4 regions of the Chryseobacterium sp. Chry.R1 genome follow, and region 1 is predicted to be linked to each of the others. Evidence: riboswitches for the same ligand, from Rfam matches in the RefSeq annotation. Region 1 holds a riboswitch; each other region holds the start of a gene.
The links. Region 1 has a riboswitch for cobalamin ahead of prpB (methylisocitrate lyase). Riboswitches for the same ligand answer to the same signal wherever they lie in the genome.
Positions count from the first base shown of each region.

Region 2: another riboswitch for cobalamin. It lies ahead of metE (5-methyltetrahydropteroyltriglutamate--homocysteine S-methyltransferase); the one in region 1 lies ahead of prpB (methylisocitrate lyase).
Region 3: another riboswitch for cobalamin. It lies ahead of AAEU33_RS03080 (TonB-dependent receptor); the one in region 1 lies ahead of prpB (methylisocitrate lyase).
Region 4: another riboswitch for cobalamin. It lies ahead of AAEU33_RS10745 (acyl-CoA thioesterase); the one in region 1 lies ahead of prpB (methylisocitrate lyase).

Region 1 is NZ_CP151793.1:4,629,317-4,634,419, forward strand. Features, by position in the region: gene prpC (2-methylcitrate synthase) at 1-519, opposite strand, end outside; gene prpB (methylisocitrate lyase) at 506-1,414, opposite strand; cobalamin riboswitch at 1,818-2,010, opposite strand; gene AAEU33_RS20585 (PLP-dependent aminotransferase family protein) at 2,276-3,688, opposite strand; gene AAEU33_RS20590 (hypothetical protein) at 3,830-4,342, shown strand; gene AAEU33_RS20595 (hypothetical protein) at 4,762-4,917, shown strand; gene AAEU33_RS20600 (DEAD/DEAH box helicase) at 5,099-5,103, shown strand, end outside.
Region 2 is NZ_CP151793.1:2,936,793-2,941,895, forward strand. Features, by position in the region: gene metE (5-methyltetrahydropteroyltriglutamate--homocysteine S-methyltransferase) at 1-1,859, opposite strand, end outside; cobalamin riboswitch at 2,118-2,304, opposite strand; gene AAEU33_RS13265 (Lrp/AsnC family transcriptional regulator) at 2,459-2,920, shown strand; gene AAEU33_RS13270 (Crp/Fnr family transcriptional regulator) at 2,934-3,467, opposite strand; gene AAEU33_RS13275 (VOC family protein) at 3,481-3,861, opposite strand; gene AAEU33_RS13280 (hypothetical protein) at 4,003-4,479, opposite strand; gene AAEU33_RS13285 (hypothetical protein) at 4,500-5,081, opposite strand.
Region 3 is NZ_CP151793.1:631,249-636,351, reverse strand. Features, by position in the region: gene AAEU33_RS03090 (cytochrome c peroxidase) at 1-724, shown strand, start outside; gene AAEU33_RS03085 (transporter) at 738-1,691, shown strand; cobalamin riboswitch at 1,792-1,976, shown strand; gene AAEU33_RS03080 (TonB-dependent receptor) at 2,088-4,115, shown strand; gene AAEU33_RS03075 (DUF5074 domain-containing protein) at 4,112-5,103, shown strand, end outside.
Region 4 is NZ_CP151793.1:2,329,769-2,334,871, forward strand. Features, by position in the region: gene AAEU33_RS10725 (PspC domain-containing protein) at 1-1,398, opposite strand, end outside; gene AAEU33_RS10730 (PadR family transcriptional regulator) at 1,410-1,739, opposite strand; gene AAEU33_RS10735 (FG-GAP repeat protein) at 2,033-2,719, shown strand; gene AAEU33_RS10740 (HD domain-containing protein) at 2,725-3,315, shown strand; gene AAEU33_RS10745 (acyl-CoA thioesterase) at 3,352-3,735, opposite strand; cobalamin riboswitch at 3,848-4,026, opposite strand; gene AAEU33_RS10750 (hypothetical protein) at 4,082-4,882, opposite strand.

The DNA.
Region 1 (5,103 bases):
ATGTAACAGGTGAAGAAAATGGCCCCCAATAGTATCATCATCAGTTTCTACATCAATCTCTTTTCCGTTATGCGTATAATGATACCAATACAAAAGTCCGGAACTGAATGATGCCAGTAATTTGTCTGCAATATCCCTTGCTCCCGCCACATTATGATCGTCTTTTTCAGGCTGAATACTTCCAATTGCTGAAACCATGGAGCGCATTACATCCATCGGATGGGCAGCTGCAGGAATACTTTTCAGGATATTTCTTACAGAATGTGGTAATCCTCTCAGTGATTTTAATTTGGCTTTATAGTTTTTTAACTGGGCTCCTGTTGGTAGCTGTCCGTAAATAAGAAGATAGGCTACTTCCTCAAATTCTGCTTTTTCTGCGAGGTCCAAAATGTCATAACCTCTGTAATGGAGATCATTTCCACTTTTTCCTACACTGCAAAGGGCAGTATTACCTGCGGCAACCCCTGAAAGCGCTACACTTTTCTTAGGCTTAAATGTTGATTCGTTATTCGTTGACATTCTTGTTCTGTTTAAATAGGTTATCTAATTTTTGTTCGTAATCATGGTATCCAATGCTTTTGTAAAGCTCTTCCCGAGTCTGCATGGTATCAATTACGTGAGCCTGGGTTCCGTCTTTCCGGATATGCTCGTAAACATTCATTGCTGCCTTATTTGCCGCCCGGAAAGCAGAAAGGGGATATAAAATCAAACCGACTCCCGCATCTTTCAGTTCATCAGCAGTATACATTTTAATCATTCCGAATTCTGTAATATTGGCCAGTACAGGAATACCTGTAGCGTCTACAAACTTTTGATAATAGCTTAAATCAGGAACAGCCTCCGCAAAGATGAAATCTGCTCCGGCTTCTTTATAGGCAACAGCCCTTTCCAATGTTTTTTCAAGTCCTTCATTGGCAAAAGCATCTGTACGTGCCCCGATCACAAAATTTTCATCCGTCCGCGCATCAACAGCAGCCTTCAAACGGTCTACCATTTCATCTTTGCTTACCACTTCTTTACCTGGACGGTGTCCACAACGTTTCGCTCCCACCTGGTCTTCAATATGCAAAGCACCTGCTCCGGCTTTAATTAATGATTTTACAGTTCTTGCTACGTTGAATGCCGAAGGACCAAACCCCGTATCTACATCCACCAATAGAGGTAAATCACATACATTGGTTATTCGCTGAATATCGATCAGAACATCCTCAAGGGTCGTAATTCCCAGATCCGGAATTCCCAACGATCCTGCAGCAATTCCTCCTCCGGAAAGATAAATAGCATTGAATCCTGCCTGTTGCGCCAGCAATGCATGATTGGCATTGATAGCCCCGACAATCTGAAGAGGGTTTTCTTTTTGCATCGTCTCCCGGAAACGTAATCCGGCAGACTCTAGACTTACATTTTTACTCATCTTTAATATTATTGTTCGTTTTGATGTATTTTAATTCACATTCTTCCAACAATTTAAAGAAAGATTATTCTTTAAATGATTAAAATAATTAAACGACCTATAAACCTTAATGAATGGTTGAACAGCCCATTACATTTTCATGTAATAACAATCCGGTTAAAGATTGCTGCCATCAGCCTGTAATGCTTATAAATCAATATAAAAGGTGCTGATAAAACTTCACAATACTTTGTAAAAGAGAAAATTATGGAAAGGGACTAATACGAGCAAGCTGTAGAAATGATACAGCCCTGAAAAGCAAAACCTGTAAACCATTTCTTAAAAATGATAATGTACACAAAAAGATATCGGGCACTGTTATCACATCGTATCATACCTGACTATAAGCTTCAGATCGCGAAAGCATCGTCAATTCGAAATAGGCAGGTCTCCTGACTTGTAACAATTTTTATCGTCCTTCCCATTCAAAAAAGAACAGTGGACCCTGATTGATAAAAACCTTTTGAGTGTTACTTACAGTTGCGCGACAGTTCGTGATTCACACACGATTCCCTTTTAATTCACAGCTAAGTGTAACCAATTCCGGTTGATAAAGAAGTATAAATGAACTCCTTGGTGGTAAATATAGGTATTTTATTGAAACACGAAAATAATTATTTACGAACAACAGTTAGGAATTCGTAATTCTTTGAAAATAGGCATTATAAATATATTTTCAATTTTCAAAATCATAATTAAAATGATCTTGATTATGTAAAAATCACTTGCAAAAAAATCCGACAAACACAATTATTGAGAAAAGCATATGCTCTCAATATGAAAATATGATTCTGAATTAACAGATAAAAGCCTGAAAAACACTCACAATATCTGTTTCAAATTCTCACCTATATTTTGCAAAGCCAACAGGCTATGGGATGTGATACGTTCTGCAAAAATAATCCTGAAATGGCACCTGAACTGATCGGTAATGCTAAAAATTTCTCCTGGAGTAAATAATATTCTTTGCTGTTCGCAATAAGCGTAAAATTTCTCCATATCTACTCCTTCAGGCAAACTTCCCCAAATGCTGTATCCACCCTGAGGATCTTCAAAATAAGACCCATCCGGAAAATGGCTTTTTAATACCTCTAGCACATCTTTAGCCTGCTTATATAGTTGTTTACGAAATGAACGCAAATGTTTATCATAACTATGGTCTTCAAGCAGTTTAATGACCAGTTCCTGATATAGCGGAGCAACAGATCTTCCTAAGGCAAACCTGGTTCTCTCTGCTTCCGCATGGAATTTTCCCGAATGCATCCATCCCAGGCGAATACCAGGAGCCAATGTTTTGGAAAAAGAAGAAAAAGTTATTACCCAACCACCGGTATCAAAACTCCCGATCCCCGAAGGTCTCTCATTGCCAAAATATAGGTCTCCGTAAATATCATTTTCGATAATCGGAAACTCATATTCTTCCGCAATGGAAAGCAGTTCTTTTTTTACAATATCAGACATCAGAATTCCGGTAGGATTGTGAAAATTAGGTGTAACTACAAGAGATCTGATATTATGATCCGCGCATATCTTTTTTAAATATCCCGTATCAAAACCATCTCTATCCCGGACAGGAATTTCTATGGCTTTAAGTTTCAGATTGGCAATTACTTCCAAAACAGAAAAAACGCACGGACTTTCAACAGCAATGAGATCACCGGCATTTGTCACAGATGCCAGGGCAATGTAAAGTGCCTGCAATGCTCCATCTGTAATGATTAATTTTTCAGGATGTAATATGTATCCATATTGAGAAGCACGTTTAGCGATAAGATCTCTTAGTTCTAATGACCCGTTAGCAGGATAGTAGCGAAGAAGTGAAGTCCCTTTTTCGCGGATCACTTCCTGCATTTTTTTTAAAATGAGCTTTTGCGGAATCAAAAGATCCGTAGGTGCTGCCGAATTAAATGAGGTATATTCGGAGGGCTTATTTCTTGATGAAATCAGAGCAACGTTTTTATTGAAAACTTCATTTTTTGAGACTGGGTAAAGTGGTAAGATTTCACTGTTTATTTGTGGAATATCAGCTGCTACAAAATAACCGGAACGGGGAATATTTTTCACCCATCCTTTCATCACCAGATGATCATAACCACTTTGAACCGAACTTGTACTCAGATGATAATTTTCTTTAATCTCTCTCACAGACGGTAGACGGGTGCCGGGCTTAAACATTCCAGTCTTTATTTTATCTTCAATAGCAGTGGTAAAAATCTCATATCTGTACGTCTTCATGGCGTTTCATCTTTTTCATAGCAAATGTACAAATGTGTTTGCACAAATGATTAAAAACCAACTGTACTGATTCAATTGTACTCAACTGTACTCATACAACAGTTTAATAATCCATTAGCTTTGGGTAAAAAAAGAATCATAATGGAAATTATATCCAAATTTACCGTAGGATCAGACCAGGGAATCGATCATCTTTTTGCTGTCATGAGACCTTATATCAGAAATACCTATTCTGGAAAAGTTTCATCGGAAAAAATTGAAGAATACCTTGCCGAAAATGTAGAATACAGGAAAATGATCAATATCCTGAATGACTTATCCACCCAGCTCATTATGGTATTTGCAGATCATGAACCCGTCGGTTATTGCCTTTTTAAAAGCGGATCATTATATCCGGAAGCAACCGAAGGGGAGAGAATGACGGAAATAATTGATTTTTCTATCCTTCCTGAATATGATCAGCCTGAAATAAGACAATCATTATGGAACAAAAGCAGATCAGCTATTACTTTTACAGATCGTATCTGGATCAGCATAACTGAAGATGATCCCATGCTCTCATTCTTCAATTCGGTTGGATTTGAATTTATAAAAACGACCACCCTGAAAGCATTTTCACTCCCCGCAAAAATATACGAACTGAAGCTGAAGTAAATAAGACTATTCCTTTCTCATATTTACATTGTTATTTTTTGGAACAGATGTGGACAATATTTTAATTTTCTTAGCTTAGAGGAGGAAAAGCAACCTCAACAAACAGATCCTGTTAGCAAATATAATGTTGCTGACAGGATCATGTAATACATTAATTAAAAAAACAACCCATTACAAAAGATTTTGACCCTATATTTACAAACAGAAGCCCGATTCTTTATGGCTAAAAGCTGTTTTTAAACAATTTTTTGAAAATCAATTAATTAAAACATCGATTATCCCTTATTTTTTCGTATCTTTGCACTTAATAAATAACCAGGCCTCTGCCTTTGCTATCTGTTACAGTTTAGAATACTTATTTTTTTCTTTCAGTTTTTGCTTTTTCAGCTGCCAAAAATTAACCCTTATTTATTTCTTGAATGAATATATATACAGGCAACTTAAAAAAACAAAGAATAGAAAAACAATTTGAAGATCCTTTTACTCCTTTAGGAGATTTACTCTCAGTAGAAATTACAAAAGAAGACCATTACGCAGGCTCCAGGGTTTACGGGCGTATAGAGGTGCTCATTTAATGTGAGGCATGCCACGCTATTGCAAACTCAGCAACGATCTTTATTTATTCAGATTATTGGTGAACAAAGCAAATGAAACAACGGGAAAAATTATTTTTTTCCCGATACACCAACAATAAAATAAATATTCAATTCCTGATAAAGAATTGGTCAAAGGTCGAAGATTCGGCAAACCTTATCAATGAA
Region 2 (5,103 bases), 1.7 Mb from region 1:
CGCAAAGGAAGACCTTCTCTGATAGCTGGTTCATCGATCTGGATAATTCTGATTCCTGCTTTTTCAAGATCGTTTACTTCATCACGGATTGCCAAAGCAATCTGCTTACAGGTGGTCGAACGAGGCTGATCATCACGTACAAATGACCATTGAAGAATGGTTACAGGGCCGGTCAACATTCCTTTTACCCATTTTTGGGTTAATGACTGGGCATATTGCGACCAGTAAACCGTCATTGGCTGAGGCCTGTGAACATCTCCATAAATAACCGGTGGTTTTACACAGCGGCTTCCGTAGCTTTGAACCCATCCGTTTTGAGTAAATGCAAATCCTGCGAGCTGTTCCCCAAAATACTCGACCATATCGTTGCGTTCAAATTCTCCATGTACCAATACATCAATTCCGATTTCCTCTTGCCATTGGATGGTTCTCTGTGTTTCTTCTTTAAGCAGCTGATCATATTTCTGGGCAGTCAGGTCTCCTTTCTTGAATTGAGCTCTCCAGCTTCTTACTTCTTTGGTTTGAGGAAAGGACCCAATTGTTGTTGTCGGAAATAAAGGAAGCTCCAATGCCTTCTGCTGTGCTTCTTTTCTCACATTAAAAGGACTGTTTCTCTGTGCGTCACTTTCTGTAGTTACGGCAATACGGTTTTTCACATCCTGATTGTGAATCAGTGTTGAAACTTTTCGGTTTTCAATAGCTTTTTTATTTTCAGCTAATTCCTGTAAAGTATTGTAATCCGGGTTTTCTGAAGCTAATTTTTTTAAGGTAACAATTTCATAAACTTTTTGCCTGGCGAAAGCCATCCATTGTTTGATCTCCGGAGATAGTATATTTTCATTTTTCTCCAGGTCAAGATCGAAAGGAGAATGAAGTAATGAACATGACGGTGCAATGAAAACTCTTTCAGAACCTAATGCAGCAATAGCTTTTTTGATGAAAACCAGAGACTGATTGAAATCGTTTTTCCAGATATTTCTTCCGTCTACGACTCCTAATGAGAGGATTAATGTTTCAGGAATTGCATTGATGACCTCATCCAATTGTTCCGGGGCTCTTACCAGATCAATGTGTAGTGCATCAACAGGTAGAGTAGTGGCCAATGAAAGGTTATCTTTTAACCCATCAAAATAGGTGGTCACAATGAATTTAAGGTTCGGAAACTGTTTGGCAATTTCAGCATAAATGTTCTGGTAAACTTCTTTTGCTTTCTGATCAAGGTCTAGTGCTAAAAACGGCTCATCCAGCTGGATCCATTCTGCTCCGTTTTTTTCAAGCTCTTTTAAGATCTCGACGTAAACCGGAAGAAGATTTTGTGCTAAATCCAATTTATCAAAACCTTCTTCTTTTTCTTTTCCTAATAATAAATAGGTTACCAATCCAAGGATAACAGGCTTTGTATGAATTCCTGCTTCCTTCGCTTCAATAAACTCATTGACGATTTTATGGGAGAATAATTTGAATTGCTGATCTTTTTGGAATTCTGGAACGATATAATGATAATTGGTATCAAACCATTTTGTCATTTCCATGGCTGTAATATCGTGTCCTTCTTTCTGATAACCTCTGGCCATAGCAAAGTAAAGATCTAGCTCATTTGATGTAATATCCTGATAACGGGAAGGAATAGCTCCAACAGATAATGTCATGTCCAATACCTGATCATAAAAAGAAAAGTCATTGGATGGAATCAGATCAATTCCTGCTTCTTGTTGTAGTTCCCAGTTTTGCTTTCTGATCTTTTTTCCTGCCTCTAAAAGTTCCTGTAACGATGTTTTACCTGCCCAATATAGTTCGCAGGCTTTTTTAAGTTCTCTGTTGCTACCGATTCGCGGATAGCCAAGGATGTGTGTTTGCATTTTCTTTAAACTTTTAATTAAATTTTGGTTTTAAAAGTTCTTATAATGCTTCATGACGCAATCGGGAAATAGTTTTTAGCAATAGAGAAGATACAATATAGACGTAATTTTTCCAGTGAGGGATAGTTTGTTGAGTAGCCTGAAATTAATTTTCATAAAAAACATTACGTTTAAACTCAAATAAATTCTGAGTTTAAAACCCAATTCAATACGTTCAAAAGTATCATCTGTATGACCAAAAGCTTCAGACCGCGAAAGCATTGTCAATTCGGAACAGGCAGGTCTCCTGACTTGTAACAGTTTTTGTCATCCTTCCCGCTTGTGGCAGTGGATATTCGGGGACAAAAACCTCTGTTGTGTTACTTACAGTTGCGCGACAGCTCGTGATTTTCACACGATTCCCTATTAATCTACCTTAAGTAAAACCTTTTCCGTTTGATGAAGTATGTTAAAGAACAAAATAGGGTGTAAAGGTATTAATTTAAGATGTTTAATTGGCGTAAATGCAAAAATTAAGGATATTGTTTTGTTTGAATTGAATTTGTGAGTTATTTATTCTGTAAATTTGAAAATATAAATCGAAAAAAGAATATTATCCTGTGGAAAGACTAGACGATAAAGACCTTCAATTGTTAAGAATCCTTCAAAAAAATGCAAAATTGACCGTTAAAGAATTGGCAAAGGAAATTAACCTTTCTCCATCTCCTGTTTTTGAGCGTGTTAAAAGGTTGGAGCAGGAGGGTTATATCAAACATTATGCAGCTGTCTTAGAAGCTGAGAAACTGAATCGTGGTTTTACAGTTTTCTGTCAGGTTAAATTAAAGATCCACGACAGGTCTGTGGGAAATGATTTTGTACAGGAAATTACACTGATAGACGAAGTTGCGGAATGCTATAATATTTCGGGCGATTTTGATTTCCTTCTCAAAGTTCAGGTACGCGATATGAAACACTACCAGGATTTTGTATTTAATAAATTAGGTTCCGTCGACTCGATAGGTAGCACACACAGTACTTTTGTAATGGCAGAAGTGAAGAATAACCATGGAGTTACTATATAGAGTACATCTCTTATTAGATTTTTTTTCCTCTGATCCTGCTTAATGATACAGACGTGATACCAAGATAAGATGCAATATAATACTGAGGAACCCGGCGGAAAATCTCGGGGGATTGCTTTATAAGCTCATTATATCTTTCCTCTGCAGAATCTTTTATACGGGAAATAAAGAGCTTCTGATATTTAAGTAAGCGTTCCTGTAGATAGCTGTAATAAAGTTCCTTGCTGTCCGGATTATTTTCAATTATTTGTCTGAAATCCTCAATAGAAGTGCTGTATACAGTACAGGGTTCTATCGTTTCGATATTATAAATACTTGGAGAATTATAAAACAAACTTTCCCACGACGAAATAAAGTTTCCTTCAAACAAAAACTGAAATGTAATTTCCTTACCGTCATTATTAAGCCAACCTCTGGCAACTCCTTTTTTGAGATAGTAAAATTTACGTGCCATCTTACCTTCTTCCGTTAGCAAGGTTTTGTTGGGTAATTCTTCCTGTTCAAAATTACTAAGGATTTTAGCCAAGGCGTTTTTATCTGGGGACATGCTCACGAAGATTTTAAATATAATTACTCACTTCAATCAGGTTCTGATCAGGATCCCGGAAGTAGACGGACCTTATTTTGCCTGTTGCCCCGGTTCTGATAACAATACCCTCGATGATTTCGATGTTTTTTTCTTTAAGTTCTTTTAAAATATCATGTACATCTGTTGTGGCAATAAAGCACAGATCTGCAGAACCGGGAGTAGCATGTAGTGCCTTTGGCTCAAATTCATTGCCTTTCTGATGCAGGCTGATTTTTTGGTTTCCAAAAGCAAGCGCTTTCCGGTTATCTCCGAATGAGACCGCTTCAAATCCCAGGATGTCTGTATAAAAAGAGATGGTTTTTTCGATATCAGCTACCGTTAGAACGATATGATCAATGTTTTGAATTTCCATGGTTTTGTTTTTAATGTAAAAAGATCAGAAGGTAAGATTTCTCTGATCATCGGTTATAATGCACAATTATAGACGGAAAAAATGGTAAGAAAAGCAGTGAAAATATTATTTGGGATGTTGATATTTATATATCATCCAGTGCTATTTTCTAGTACCATTTATATAGATTATCTCAGGCTTTTTTCCGTCTAAATCCCTTTTATTCCGACCAAAAATACCTATTTCAATATCATTTGGGTTTTTATTCTCAATTTCAGAAGGGCTTACATAAGTATACATTCCATATCCGTGACCTGAAACGATCCAACCCTCAGTTTTATTTAGGTGGATAGTCCCAAAATCTCCTGCCGGCCCACCTGTAAATACAGGCCCAAATTCTTTCATTTGATTTATTGCTTCATCTTTTACGCTTTTTATAGTGTCAGCATTATCAAAAATAATATATGTGCCATTTTTAAAAAGAACCCAATCCTGAAATTTGGGGTTTATTGCCAATTTAACATTCTTAATTAATTCAGCCTCACTCATTACATTACTATTTTTGCTTTCTTTTGAATTAGGTTTATCACTACAACTTAGTAAAAATGAAATTATAATTAAAAGGAAACCTTGTTTCATTGATTAGTATTAATTGATGTTTAATCTAATCTCTGCTGCTGCAGGTAGGTCAAAGTTGAATTTTTAACAAACTCTTCCATAGAAGTTTCTTTATCTGCATTTTTATTCGTCAGTTCAAAAAGATATTGAATTAAATTGCCCAGTTTACTATCCTTGCAGGTCACTCTGAATCTTTTGGCCTTTGGGCTGGATTCGAGGAACGTTAGTTCTGTGGTATTGCTTAATTTTACATTATTGACATCGAAACCGGCACGGGGATTTTTCTGAAGACGCAGAAATCTTTTCTGGGTTTTGTCGGTACTTTCCTCTATGAATTTTTCCATTTGATAATCGGTCAGGAGTTGCGGATAGATAAGTCCTTCCCGTAAAATTAAACTTGTTAGTTTATCCGATTTATCATAGAAAATGGTTTTATCATCAAATTGTATCTGATTATCTTTTACAACGATCTTTCCTTCAAATTTGTTATAAGTCTTCTTTTTATAATCATTTTTGAACTGCTCGGTAAGTGCTTTTTCCTTAATGCTTACACTTTCCTTTTTTTGACCAAAGGCAGCTAATGATAATGATAATAAGATAATTAATGAAAATTTCCGTTTCATATTTTTAAATTTTAAGTGTACT
Region 3 (5,103 bases), 840 kb from region 1:
CAATGCCCCTCCTATCCAGAATATGGCATTCTTAAAACGATATATGTGGGACGGGGTAATTCATAACCTTAATGAGCAACCCATTATTCCTATTACCGACGCAAACGAAATGGATAGTTCAATGCCTGAAGTGATTGCTAAATTAAATGCCGACAGTAAGTATAGAAATCTTTTCAAAGCCGCTTATGGTGATGAATATATTACAGGGGAAAGGGTTTTGAAGGCTTTGTCACAGTTCATGGTAACGATGATTTCTGCTAATTCTAAGTATGACCAGTATAAGAAGGGAAAAGCAACTTTTACTACAACGGAAATGAAGGGAATGGCACTATTCCAGCAGAAATGTTCCTCATGCCATAGCGGAGAATTGTTTACGGATGAAAGTTTCCGCAATACAGGAATGTATTACAATAGTCAGTTTAAGGATGCCGGGCGTTACAGGGTAACATTAGATCAGGTAGATTGGATGAAATTCCGGGTACCCAGCTTAAGAAATGTGGAATATACAGCACCTTATATGCATGACGGGAGATTCTATACCCTGGATGCTGTTCTTAATTTTTACTCAGATAATGTAGAGGACAATCCTAACCTTGATCCGCTGCTTAAACAAAACGGACATATCGGACTCACAATGAACAGTGCGGAGAAGCAGTCCATTATTGCTTTCCTGAAAACTCTATCTGATAAAGACTTTGTTACCAACCCAAAATTCTCAGAATAAATTTGAATCAAACATGAAAAACATTTTTTTAATAGTATTGGGTTTATTTTTATGCCAAATAGCCTATGCAGAACCCATAAGAGACAGTTTGTATATTCCTGAAAATAGCTTTAACCCCAGCAAATTTTTTGATGATGATTGTGATGCTTGTGGCTGTGCTGCAGGAAATGGATCATCAGGATTTGAGTCTTTGCTTAATCCTCAATTTATAGGAATAAAATATTTTGCACAGCATTATAAAGCCAAAGAAAACCTTTTTGTGAATGATCTCACCCAGGATCAGTACTTCAATACCGTCCAGTTATGGGGAAAAGTTCCCATTACGAAAAAGCTGAGTGTTTACGGGAGTTTCCCTTTTCAGTTTCATGAAAAAAAAACAATGCAGGGAGACATCAGAATTAATGGAATAGGGGATCTGAATGTAATGGGTATTTATCAGCTGATCAATTCTAAAGATGCATCTCACCAATTAAATGGAGGATTAGGAATAAAAGTTCCGTTAGGAAGATTTGATGAAAAAGGAATTACGGGAGTGAATCCGAGTTTCCAATTGGGAACAGGAAGCTGGGATTACCAGATGGTTGTGAACTATAAATACCAAAAGAACAAAGTTGCGGTAATTGTTAATACGGATTATGCTGTTAAAGGTGAAAATAAGAAGTATTATCAGTTTGGAAACCAATGGAACTATGCAGCTACCGGATTTTATCAGCTTCATGCGGACAAAAAAATGATCTTTTCCGGGAAAGCCGGATTACAGGGAGAAGTATATGATAGGAATAAGCAATTTGATGAAGCCTTACCGGATACTGCCGGAAGTGCTTTATATGGAAAATTAGGCTTTGAACTTTCTTATAGTAAATGGAGCCTGGGTAGTGAACTGATGCTTCCTGCCTATTCAAACCTAGCGGGTGGAAACATTGAAGCTAAATCCAGATTCAGTGTGTTTATTAATTTTGGGATATAAAAATCAAATGAACATTCCGTTACTCATGTAATGGAATGTTTGTTTTTATTCTGTTGAAAATCATTTTATTAAGTATAATATTGTTTCTAAGAAGAATTTTCTATCTTTGCCGGAATCTGGTGAGCTGTAAAAGGCTTTTAAAAGGGAATCCGGTGTAAATCCGGAACAGACCCGCTGCTGTAAACTCTAAACCAAAATTTTTGATGTATATATCCACTGTTTTTAATGGGAAGGATTTCAAAAATGGAGTAAGTCAGAAGACCTGCCAGAAGATTAAAGTTTGATGCTTTCGTGGAATAAAGCTAAGGACAACAATGCTTCTGTGCAGTTATGGCTGTACAATGTTATTGCTGCTTTCTTATATCCATTAGTGTCAAGATTATTCTCAATGAGCTAATGGAACCGAAATTTACTTTTACAACTAAAAAAATAATTATCACAATCCTTGTGCTAATTAACCAGCTTTATTTTTCTCAGTCAAGAGATAGTATAAAGGAAAAAGGGATCCTTCCGGTTACCATTTATAAAAAAGATTTTAAAGAAATTCTTCCCGCTCAAACTCTTTCAGGAGAACAGCTGGAAAGGTTGAACAGCCAGTCCGTAGCCGATGCATTACGCTATTTTTCGGGAGTACAGATCAAGGATTACGGTGGAATTGGCGGATTGAAAACGGTTAATATCCGAAGCATGGGTAGCCAGCATGTCGGTGTTTTCTATGATGGGATTCAATTGGGAAATGCACAAAACGGGGTTATCGATCTGGGAAAGTTTTCGCTGGATGATATCGGAGAAATTTCATTATACAACGGACAGAAAAGTGAAATCTTTCAGCCTGCAAAAGATTTTGGATCTTCCGGCTCAATTTATCTCCAACCCAAGACTCCTTATTTCTCCGGAAATAAAAAAACAAATCTTGTACTTAGAATAAAAAACAGCTCAATCGATCTTTTCAACCCGTCATTTCGATTGGAGCAAAAGCTTTCAGATAAAATTTCCGCAAGTTTCAGCTCCGAATTTATACAGAGTGACGGACAATATAAATACAAATACCAGAAAAAACACCCCGATGGTACTATAGCCAATGATACAATTGCAACAAGATATGATTCTTATATTACTGCCAAAAGATTTGAGACCAGCCTGCAGGGAAATCTGAATAATGGAGACTGGAATGTCCGGGGCTACGGATATATTTCAGATCGTGGGATTCCCTCAGCAATTGTGAATAATGGTTTTGATCCGAAAGGACAAAAATTACTTGATAGAAATTATTTTGTTCAGGCTCACCTAAGGAAAAAAATATTTCCAAAATTTGAGACTCAGCTCAAAGCTAAATTTGCCTACGACTATACCCGGTATATGGATACGGTAAATGTAGCTGAAACAGCTTTAAAAACAGATAATACATATATCCAGAGAGAATTATATTTATCATCTTCCAATATCTACTCAATTACACCAAACTGGGATGTTAGTGCTAATGTTGATTTCCAGTATAATAATCTGGATTCCGATCTTAAGCTTTTCTCATTTCCCACACGTTATACCTCATTGGTTGCTTTTGCAACCACTTACCAATGGAACCGGTTTAAGTTTCTTGGAAGTGTTTTAGGCACTTTTATTCGGGAGAATGTTGAACGTAATTCCAAGTCGCCTGATAAGAGTGAATGGACACCCTCTGCATTTTTGAGTTACCAGCCACTGGCCTTTAAGAATTTAACAGTGAGAGCATTTTATAAAAGGATTTTTAGAATGCCGACTTTCAATGACCTGTACTATACTATGATCGGGAATGTTTTTCTTAAACCTGAACTTACCAATCAATATGACATAGGTTTTACTTATCAGAAGACTTACGACCATCAGGTTCTGAAAAGTATTTACTTCAAGGCAGACGGGTATTATAACAAAGTGGAAAATAAGATCATTGCAGTACCCACAACCAATCTTTTCAGATGGATGATGACGAATCTTGGAGATGTTCAGATCATAGGATCAGATGTGAATATACAGGCTGAGCTGGACCTTGGGAAAGTAATATTGAAGCCATTGTTGAGCTATACCTACCAAAGTGCACGCGATTTTACTGAAAAAGGAGAGTCATATTATGGAGATCAGATTCCTTATGTGCCATGGCATTCAGGAACTTTTACTTTGATGGCTGATTATAAGGAGTGGAGCTTTAATTATAGCTTTATGTATACGGGGAAACGTTATGATGCACAACAAAACAATATTGAATATAATCTCATCAGACCCTGGTATACGCACGATTTATCGATTCAGAAAAAGTTTAACTGGTATTCTCACCAGTTCAAGGTAAGCTTTGAGGTCAATAATACTTTGAATCAGCACTATGATGTAGTAAGGAACTATCCAATGCCGGGAAGAAATTTTAAACTTATTGTAAGCTATACATTATGAAAAAAATAAGCTATTACGTGTTCTTATTCATTGCGTTTTCATTACTGTCATGCAGAACAGATGAATACACTCCGAAAGAAGAAGTTGAGACGGGTCTTACACAACCGGAAAATACTGCAATCAAAGGTTTTTATGTTTTGAATGAAGGAAATATGGGGAGCAATAAATGCACACTTGATTTTTTTGATTATACAACAGGAAACTACAGAAGGAATATTTATGCAGAAATTAATCCCAATGTTGTCAAAGAATTAGGCGATGTGGGAAATGATATTCAGATTTACGGAGGTAAATTGTATGTTGTGGTGAATGTATCCAATAAAATCGAGGTGCTGGATGCAAAAACAGCAAAGCGAATCAAAACAATCCAGTTACAAAACTGCAGGTACATTAAATTCAAAGATGGAAAAGCCTATGCCAGCAGTTACGCTGGGCCGGTTGATATTAATCCTAATTCTCCTAAAGGAAAAGTTGTGGAGATTGATACGACTTCCCTTGCCATTCAAAGACAAGTTACCGTAGGATATCAGCCTGAAGAAATTGAGATTGTGGGAAACCAGCTTTTTGTTGCTAATTCAGGAGGGTATATGGTTCCAAATTATGATAAAACTGTTTCTGTGATCGATCTCAATACATTTACAGAAAGTAAAAAAATAAATGTTGCAATCAACCTTCACCGCCTTAAAAAAGATAATTACGGGGATTTGTATGTAAGCTCAAGAGGAGATTATTACAATGTACCATCAAGTTTATTCCTCGTGGATGCAGCAACCGGAACAGTGAAAAAAGATTTTCATCTCGCAGTGAGTGAAATGACCATTGTGAATGATAAGCTTTATTACTATGGAAATGAATTCAATTATAATACCCATTCTTACACTAAAACTTTTGGAATTATTGATGTAAAGACCGAACAGGTGATTTCTGATAAAATTATCGATCAGGAATATGCAGATGCAATCAAGGCTCCTTATGGAATTGCTGTAAA
Region 4 (5,103 bases), 2.3 Mb from region 1:
ATTCTGTGGAACCACAAGTTCATAATCTACATTATAATCTCTGAAACGATGTTCGTATGGATATTTAATATAATTAGGCAGTATTACCTTATTATTTATTACTTCTACAGGAACACTCACATTTAATGGAATATTATATCCCTTTGCTTCTTTTTTAATGATTAAATAAGGTGTTTTTATATCCGCTTTTCTTGTTACGTCAACGTGGATCCAGTCTTTTTGGAAAACGTTTACTTTATCTGAATAAAGGTCATCATCATATCCCAGGAAGTTTTGTGGAATAACGATTTGCTTCATATCTACATAAACACTGTCTGATGTTGTATTGATAGATACCTCTTCTGTGTCTTCTTTGTGGCCTTTTAGAAACATGTCTTTTCTTGCCATGCTCACTCCGAAATAAGTAGATAATGCGATCAATCCAAGGAATAATGCTCCCAAAACCCAACCCGTATTTCTTAATTTTGTTTTAGGCGAAATTAATTTGATACTTAATAAGGCAAATAACAGGGCAGGAATTAAACTTCCTAAAATGATCATGGCCATAATGGTATATTTCATTCCGTCATTATCGAAATAGAAATTCATTTCGTTAATAGGAGGGAAATCATTAGTTCCCATAAATCCGAAGACTACAAATACTCCGATCAGACAAGAAAAAGAGATCAGTGCGAAGATTCCTCCGAGAACATATCTCACTACGTTCCATATCCCGCTTCCTGCATTATTAATGTAAGGTTTGTTTTCGATGTATATTTCTCCGACTCTTTGAGTAGATTCGTTGGCAAATTGTACCAGCTTATTCGATTCATTTTTAAGATTGTCGAAGTTCATAGGCTTTCCCTTCATTTTCAAAAAATCTGCAGCAGTTTCTGCTTTGGGAAGTACGATCCACAGAATAATATAAAGTAGTGCAATAAGTGAAGAGGATATAGCAGCTGTAAATATACCCAGGATAAATACTCCAAGCCAGATTGCTCTCATGGCAGTAATATCCATTCCTACATAATGGGCCAGACCTGCACACACACCGGCGATCTTTTGTCTTTCAGGATCACGGAATAATTGTCTTTTGTCTGAATATTCTGCGCCTGAGTGGCCTGTTCTTTTAGAGTTTTTCTCTGAATAATATGCTTCTTCCTGTTCTTCGATTTTTTCTGGTGTTCCGATTTGTGCAATTACTCCTTCTACATCAGTATCGTTGATAACTTCTCTTTTTCCTAATGAATCTCTGAAGATTTCAACCATTCTTATTTCTATGTCATGCATTACCTCATCTGCTTCTGAAGCATCCAGAGAGCTTCTTAGGGCATTAAGGTAATCGCTTAGCTTTATGTATGCGTGTTCCTCTATTGTAAAAGAAAAACCTGCGAGTCCTATTGAGAGTGTCTTGTTCATAGCTTTGTTTTTTAATTTTTTTGAGTGATTTGGTTTACTGAATCTGTTAATTCGTTCCAGGTATTGAGAAGTTCACCTAAAAACAACTTTCCTTTTTCTGTAATCTGGTAGTATTTTCTCGGTGGGCCTCCTGTTGATTCTTCCCATCTGTAAGAGAGAAACTCACCATTTTTTAATCTTGTTAAAAGAGGGTAGAGTGTGCCTTCTACTACATCCAGTTTTCCTTTTTTTAGTTCATCTATAAGGTCGGAAACATACATTTCACGATGATTGATAAGACTTAAAATACAGAATTCCAGAATCCCTTTTCGCATTTGCGCTTTGGTATTTTCAGTATTCATCTTAATAAGGTTTTAATTAGTTATATTTAGAATCCGGTTCCTAGCTAGTTGAACCTATTCTTATTTTACATTACAAAGATATGTAATTAAAATGGTATTATGCAATACAAAGTAGTGAAATTTTTATTTATTTTTATTTAATTAACTGATTTTCAATCAAATAAATTTCATCTATTTTTTTAAGAAAATCAAAATCAATTAAAATAGAAGATAAATGATGGTCATTCTGAACGCTATTCTTATTTTTGTTATGGAAATTTCAGTCACCTGTATACTGAGCAAAAAAGTTAATTTTGAATAGTTCTGTAATCTTGATCATCTTTATTGTTTTAGGATCTTTTTGCTCCGGTCAGCAGCATTTTGAAATTAAAGATGGATCCTTATTGTATAATGCAGAAATCACTGTTCAGGATTGCGATGCTGATAAATGTAGTGGAAATGGTACAATTGTACTGAAAGATAAAAGGACCTCGCGGACTTTACAGGAGTTCACGTCTGATGATCTTTATTTTTACCTTGGTAAGAATCAACAACCTAGTGTTAATGTTATTCAGCTTTATGATGAACAGAGCCCGCTGATATTTAGAGATTTTAATTTTGACGGTTTTGAAGATATTGCTATCCGAAATGGTAATGAAAGCAGCTATGGTGGTCCTTCCTATGATGTATATGTCTATAATACGACAAGAAAGCAATTCGTGATCAATGAGGAATTAACTGATCTTGCCCGCGAAAATCTGGGAATGTTTCAGACAGATCCAAAAAGGAAAAGACTCATAACATTTTCTAAATCCGGTTGTTGCTGGCATTTAACCACAGAATACAGGGTGCTGCCCGGAAAAGGGCTTGATAAGATCTTTGAACTGGAAGAAGATGCCATGAATGGTGAATCTGTAAAAGTAACCCGACGCGAAAAGATTAAAAATAAATGGATCATAAAAACAAAGAGATATCCAATCAAAGAATATTATAAAGAATAGGAAACATGAAAATACAAAAGGAAATTGATTTTATTCTTGCTGTAGATGCATTAAAAAATGTACAGAGAAGGAATTATAATGCGGATGATTCAAGAAGAGAAAATACTGCTGAACACTCATGGCAGATCATTATTTTAGCACAGGTACTTTTCCCCTATGCTAAAAACAGGGCTGATATCGATCTGTTAAGGGTGATACGGATGCTTTCTATCCACGATCTGGTAGAAATAGAAGCTGGAGATACATTTTTATTTGACGAAAAAGCCATGGCGGGCAAATTTGAAAGAGAAAAATTGTCTGCCCAGAAGATTTTCGGGATTCTGGATGAACCTTTGCGTTCGGAATTCTTTAATTTATGGCTGGAATTTGAAGAAGAACAGACCCCTGATGCTATTTTTGCCTGTGCAATAGACAGGATCATGCCGTTTATCCTGAATTCGCATACTTCAGGAAAAAGCTGGACAGAAGCTAAGGTAACAGAAAGCCAGATCAGGAATATGCTGGAAAATGCCATCAGCCGGGCTTCTGATGAAATGGGAGAAGCATTCCAGCTTTTACTAAGTAAAAGTCTAGAAACAGAAAAAGTTTTAAGATAAATAAAAACGCAAGCCGAAGGCTTGCGTTTTTTCTGATTATAGTATCTGTACAGGCTTTTTAAATTCGTCTATAGCTACGAAAGTGAAATCTCCTACAATAGCTCTTTCTCTTTCATACGAATACATCTGTTCTGTATAAATTTCTACGTTTACCTTCATACTGGTAGTCCCGACATGGGAAACTGTTCCTATCAATTCTACAATAGTTCCTGCAGGAATAGGCTTTTTAAAATCAATTTTGTCGCTGCTTACGGTTACCACTCGTTTTCTTGCAAAGCGGGTAGCGGTAATAAATGCCACTTCATCCATCAATTGCATCGCTGTACCACCAAAAAGGGTATCGTAATGATTGGTTGTGTTGGGGAAAACCGCTTTAAAGATTCTGGTTTCAGATGCTTGAATTCTTTCTTCTGTAGTCATATTTCATTATTAAATTAAAGCGGGATGAAATTATTGAAATAAACAGAATAATCCAGGAATTAGTATATTCCTGAAAACATCCATCAGATCAATAAACTTCAGGCCGCGAAAGTTTCTTGTTCGAAGAAAAGGCAGGTCTCCTGACTTGTAACATCTTTAATCCCTTCCCATGCATGGCACAGTGGATCCTACATAAAGACTTTTGTTACTTACAGTTGCGCGACAGCTCGTGATTTTCACACGATTCCCTTTTAATCTGCGTTAGGCAGAACCCATTCCTGTGATGAATAAGTGGTAAGACTTTTTCAGGTGCAAAAATAAGGATAATACAGAGAAGTAAGGTGAATTATTCCGGATTTTTAAAAATAATCTGATGAGCCACCCGGCCCTGTTTGATTGTCCAGAGTGTGGTATACCTGTTTTCACCTGATCCGTTCACCATATAAAGGAAAATATTATCATTATCAATAGCAGCTACACTGATGTTATTGAAATCCATAGTAGGCTGGAACATATTTTTGATGGCTTCTCTCACAAAAACAGAGCCACGCCCCACCTGCTGTACCCGGATCGATTTGATTTCGGTCATCCCTTCCGGAAGTTCTTTGCTTATTCCCCAGGGTTTAACTTTATCAATGGTTAATATCGTTCCATCCGTATCTTTTTCCTGTTTACGGTAGCTGGCATTAGAAGGATAAATATCGATGATTACTTTACTCCTTTGAGCGGTAGGTATTTTGGGGTTGTTATTATCTGTGAAAATGAGTGATCTTCCGTTTTTGGATTTGGAAGGTGTGTATTGAGGCAACTGATCAATAAAGGCTACACGGTCTTTATTCACCATACCTTCCTTATCAAGATTTTCATATCTCACAAAAGGCTTTTCAGTATCCTGCTTATCGGGATATTTGATCCATAGCCATTCTGTTTCTCCGGGAGCCGGTTTTACATAAAGAAAAACATCCCCTTTACGCATTCTGATTTTGTCTACAATTTTTCTGTAATTATCCTTTGCCACCCGTACATTGGCATAGCCTTCTTCTGCTTTTACAACTCCAAAAGGAATTTTTTGCTGCCCTTTTAGGAAGGCTAATGAAAATAAACTGAAGGCAGATAAATAGAATGCTTTGTTTACAGAAATCATCATGAAAAATTTTTGATACTTCAAATATATAAATTAAAAGTATTTCGGAACATAATTATAGCTTCCTAAAATCTTCTTTATTTGCTAAAGAAAGTTTTTACAAAAGAAATTTATTCTATTAGGTTGGAGGGGATAGAAATTCGGTAAGGCGAAATTTTTTGGGAAGAAGGAAAGGGCAAGAGTAAAGAATAAAGAATAAAGAATAAGAGAGTGCTTTTAGCACT